Regions from separate parts of the Paenibacillus sp. FSL K6-0276 genome, predicted to be linked through region 2. Evidence: a T-box and tRNA genes for the amino acid it is inferred to sense, from the RefSeq annotation. Region 2 holds a T-box; the other holds one or more tRNA genes.

Region 1 (2,467 bases), 1.6 Mb from region 2:
ATACTCACCTACTTGGAAGATACGACCGAGTACAATCGTCTCCCTGAGCAAAGCCACAGATCCTGTCAATCCCTTAACAGGGACAATAGCCGGAGCTACCGCCAAATGGAATACTCCTACCCACTCACTGGCTATCAGCTCATGTAAACCCATACTAGTCTGTGCTAGAAGATCATCTACGCTCTCTTCTTCATCATCCTTATCATCCCCGCCCGTAAGCAATTCTTTGCGAGCTAAAATTAGCCACTCCTTCTCTTGAAGCGGAATAAGCAGGATTTCGTTCTCAAAATAGCTACGCAGCAATTTCATCAGTGAACGATAAGAGATCTGCGGACTATGTGCAATCTCACTACTAAGGAGGAATGGAATCATGTCTCCGAACAGACGTCCCTTTAGGGTCATCTCATCGGGAATCTCAGAGTCATTTTTTTCTTTCTCTAGCTCCGTGTTCAACCAGGCCCCAAGCTGCCGTGCCTCCACTTCACCTTCTTCTCTAAGCCCTGTAGCTTTAAGTGCAATAGCAAAATTTCGAACTGCATAATTGACCAGTTGTACTTCCAGAGAGGTAAGCCCCTCCATTTCCACCCAAACAGCGGTTACACGTCCATCATTCTCATACAAAGGTGCCCAGAGATGACCCTCATGGATTACCAGCTGATCCTGTACTTCTAATCCCATGCTAAAAAGAGAAGCTGAATGCTGCCTCCCTAACTGCTTGATTCCGGTTCTCTTTCCGGTGAGCTGCTCTAATTTTTTCCGCAATGTCTCACTATCCATAGTCACCATGCTCCACCACTTTTGCTCTTTTCGCCTATTTTAGCATATTCTCTTATATTATGTTAATCGCTACAGTAGCGCGCTACTATAATACAACCATAAAACACAAAAAAAGCCACCACCATAAGGTGATGACTTTCTGTTTGGGATGAGCCATGAAGGACTCGAACCTTCGACACCCTGATTAAAAGTCAGGTGCTCTACCAACTGAGCTAATGGCTCATAAATGGTGGGGGATGATGGATTCGAACCACCGAACACGTACGTGAGCAGATTTACAGTCTGATGCGTTTGGCCACTTCGCTAATCCCCCAGGGAAAAGTGGCTCGAGACGGATTCGAACCGCCGACACGAGGATTTTCAGTCCTCTGCTCTACCGACTGAGCTATCGAGCCATATTAAATTGACATAAAAATAAAGTGGTAGTCTTAAACTTCCCACTCTAATCTTGTGGAAAAAAATGGCGGAACCGACGAGATTCGAACTCGCGATCTCCTGCGTGACAGGCAGGCATGTTAGGCCAACTACACCACGGTTCCGCATTGATAAAAAATGGTGCCGGCGAGAGGACTTGAACCCCCAACCTACTGATTACAAGTCAGTTGCTCTACCAGTTGAGCTACACCGGCACGGTGTGAAATAAATCTTAAAGAGATGAAAATGGTGGAGGCTGAGGGGATCGAACCCCCGACCCTCTGCTTGTAAGGCAGATGCTCTCCCAGCTGAGCTAAGCCTCCAGGTATTATGGTAGCGGCGAAGGGGATCGAACCCCCGACCTCACGGGTATGAACCGTACGCTCTAGCCAGCTGAGCTACACCGCCACAATAATTAGTAATGCTATGGATTGAAAATGGCGGAGAGAGTGGGATTCGAACCCACGCACCGCTTACGCAGTCTAACCCCTTAGCAGAGGGTCCCCTTATAGCCACTTGGGTATCTCTCCAAACGATATCAGTACCACAGCAATCCAAACAGGAATTTGACTCCCTGAAAACTGAATCCGAATTGAATTTGCGTTTTAAGTATAGGATAAGCCCTCGACCGATTAGTATTGGTCAGCTCCATGCATTACTGCACTTCCACCTCCAACCTATCTACCTCGTCGTCTTCAAGGGGTCTTACTAATTGGGAAATCTCATCTTGAGGGGGGCTTCACGCTTAGATGCTTTCAGCGCTTATCCCGTCCGTACGTAGCTACCCAGCCATGCTTCTGGCGAAACAACTGGTGCACCAGCGGTACGTCCATCCCGGTCCTCTCGTACTAAGGACAGCTCCTCTCAAATTTCCTGCGCCCACGACAGATAGGGACCGAACTGTCTCACGACGTTCTGAACCCAGCTCGCGTACCGCTTTAATGGGCGAACAGCCCAACCCTTGGGACCTACTTCAGCCCCAGGATGCGATGAGCCGACATCGAGGTGCCAAACCTCCCCGTCGATGTGGACTCTTGGGGGAGATAAGCCTGTTATCCCCAGGGTAGCTTTTATCCGTTGAGCGATGGCCCTTCCATGCGGTACCACCGGATCACTAAGTCCGACTTTCGTCCCTGCTCGACTTGTAGGTCTCGCAGTCAAGCTCCCTTATGCCTTTGCACTCTTCGAATGATTTCCAACCATTCTGAGGGAACCTTGGAACGCCTCCGTTACTCTTTAGGAGGCGACCGCCCCAGTCAAACTGCCCGCCTGACAC
Region 2 (2,467 bases):
TACAAAACTCATATCGTTGTTATAGAAATGACGGATGTCATCGATGCCATATTTAAGCATAGCAATCCGCTCAACACCCATTCCGAATGCGAAGCCGCTATACTTAGCAGGATCATAGCCACCCATTTTCAGAACATTTGGATGCACCATGCCCGCGCCAAGGATTTCTAACCATCCGCTTTGCTTACATAGTCTGCAGCCATCGCCGCCACATTTGAAGCAGCTTACGTCAACTTCAACGCTTGGCTCGGTGAAGGGGAAGAAGCTCGGACGAAGACGAATGCCTGTATTCGGGCCAAACATCTCTTGCACGAATTGCTGCAAGGTTCCTTTCAGATCACTCATCCGAATGTTGCTTCCGATAACCAAACCTTCGATTTGATGGAACTGGAAGGAATGCGTTGCATCGTCATCATCGCGGCGGAATACTTTCCCCGGGCAAATGATTTTAACTGGAACTTCGCCGTGCATAGCCTGCATAGTACGAATCTGTACAGGAGACGTTTGAGTGCGCATAAGCAGGTCATCTGTCAAATAGAAAGAATCTTGCATATCGCGTGCCGGGTGATTTTTAGGCAGATTTAGTGCTTCAAAGTTATAATAATCGGTCTCCACTTCCGGACCTTCAGCTACACGGTAGCCCATACCAATGAAAATATCCTCGATTTCCTGAACCACTCTGCTAAGCGGGTGAATGCCCCCTTGCTGCATGCGGCGACCTGGTAGGGTTACGTCTACTTTTTCAGCCTGCAGACGTTGCTGAGTCTCTTGCTGTTGAAAAGCCTCTTGCTTCGCTCCAATAATCTCCTCAATGGCACTACGCACCTGATTCGCTACTTGCCCGATAACCGGACGCTCCTCAGCACTAAGTCCTCCCATACCACGTAGAACTTCTGTAAGCTCGCCTTTTTTACCGAGATATTTCACTCTTAGGTCATTCAGAACCTGTGGATCCATAACCTCCTGCAACTTAGCCAGCGCCTCAACCTTCAATGCTTCCAACTTCTCTTTCATGGCCGTGTACAGCCCCCTTCAATCATTGTCTAGTTCAACAAAAAAAGGCCTTTCCTCCCGGTAAGGGACGAAAAGACCGTGGTACCACCCTTGTTAGATAAGCTGATCTGTTCCCCTTAAGAGCTTCATTCCCTCTTTTGGCTGGACAGATACCTATCTCACTTTACACAGAAATAACGGTCTGCGACCGGTTTCCCCTACTCATCCTTACAAGGCAATCTTAAGGAATTCAAGGAACTGCTCCGGAGTGAACTTCGACAGCTCTGTTTCTTAGAAACGCTCTCAATCACCGGCGTCTCCTCCCTGTAAGTCAGGCACTGTGTACTCTTCTCCATCACTGCATTTCACAATTCAATCTAATTGTCAGGTATCTCTTTTATGCAAGAGATATGTCTATTTATTATATGCAAAATCTGTCGTTTTGACAAGCTCAAGCATAAACGCCTTCGGCGTCCTTATAAGGACGGTTAGGGTGATTTTTATCTCGCTTTAAGCTGGCTTTGAGGTTCAGAGCCGTTTTGTGGACTTTTTTTCAGCTAACGTTCAGCGGAACTTGATAATTTCCATTACTAAGAGGGCACGGTTGTACTCAATCATAAAACCTTCATAGAACTAGGACTTTATATAGGGAGGGAATTACATGCACGCACGAAGAACAAAAGCAGCTGTGATCATGCTTAGCGCAGCAGTTCTGAGTCAAGCTACAGCGTACGGAGCGTACGGAGCATACGCGGCATCAACGACTACTTCATCTGCCAAAACAGCCACAACCACCACCGTATCCACTCTGGATAAACTCGGCTCTATAGCTTTGAAGAGTAGCTTTAGCGTGAAGCTGAGCGATGTTGGCTTTTTGACTCAGGATAGCGGCAATTTTCTTACATACACACTCAGCTATTACAATGGGAGCGATAGCAGTATCAATCTTGTGGACTATCTCTCTAAGGTAACTACTACCGGAGGAACGGTTATCCAAGGAAGCCCAGTAACTAGCAGTGCAACCATCAAATCCATAGCCTCCAAAAGCAGTCAGTCTGTAACCTATTACGTAAACGTCGGTAAATCCACATCTTTAAATGGGGTTACGATTTCATTATTCGGTTGGGATTTCAGTAGTACCAGCAATTATCAAAAGAGGTTGGGGACCTTCACACTTCCAGCAGCTTTTTCACAAGCCGTCGCTAGAGGGCAGAGTAAAAAGATCACCCTAAATAACCTCCCTGTTATAACCAAAACGGAAAGTCTACAAATTTACAAATATAACGGTAAGGTATATGCCAAAGTAGGTGTGAGCTTAACCAATCAAGGAAGCAAAGTGCTCAGTGATACTGAACTTAAGGGATACCTCGCATCCGCAGGAGGATCTGTATTTGAACTGACGCTCGATGATGCGAGCTGCAACTACAAAGTACAGCCACAGGAAAAAAAGACGATCTACTACATGACGGAAATC

Evidence for each region. The T-box of region 2 lies ahead of pheS (phenylalanine--tRNA ligase subunit alpha). A T-box ahead of a tRNA ligase gene usually reads a tRNA of that ligase, here a tRNA-Phe.
Region 1: it has a tRNA-Phe gene. The T-box ahead of pheS (phenylalanine--tRNA ligase subunit alpha) is inferred to sense a tRNA for this amino acid. The anticodon was not compared.

The regions. Positions count from the first base shown of each region.
Region 1 is NZ_CP150276.1:154,813-157,279, reverse strand. It holds gene MHH52_RS00775 (helix-turn-helix domain-containing protein) at 1-786, opposite strand, end outside; tRNA gene MHH52_RS00770 (tRNA-Lys) at 927-999, opposite strand; tRNA gene MHH52_RS00765 (tRNA-Tyr) at 1,005-1,090, opposite strand; tRNA gene MHH52_RS00760 (tRNA-Phe) at 1,100-1,172, opposite strand; tRNA gene MHH52_RS00755 (tRNA-Asp) at 1,239-1,316, opposite strand; tRNA gene MHH52_RS00750 (tRNA-Thr) at 1,331-1,406, opposite strand; tRNA gene MHH52_RS00745 (tRNA-Val) at 1,439-1,514, opposite strand; tRNA gene MHH52_RS00740 (tRNA-Met) at 1,523-1,599, opposite strand; tRNA gene MHH52_RS00735 (tRNA-Ser) at 1,630-1,721, opposite strand; rRNA gene MHH52_RS00730 (23S ribosomal RNA) at 1,804-2,467, opposite strand, start outside.
Region 2 is NZ_CP150276.1:1,732,155-1,734,621, reverse strand. It holds gene pheS (phenylalanine--tRNA ligase subunit alpha) at 1-1,014, opposite strand, end outside; T-box leader at 1,075-1,361, opposite strand; gene MHH52_RS07915 (hypothetical protein) at 1,655-2,467, shown strand, end outside.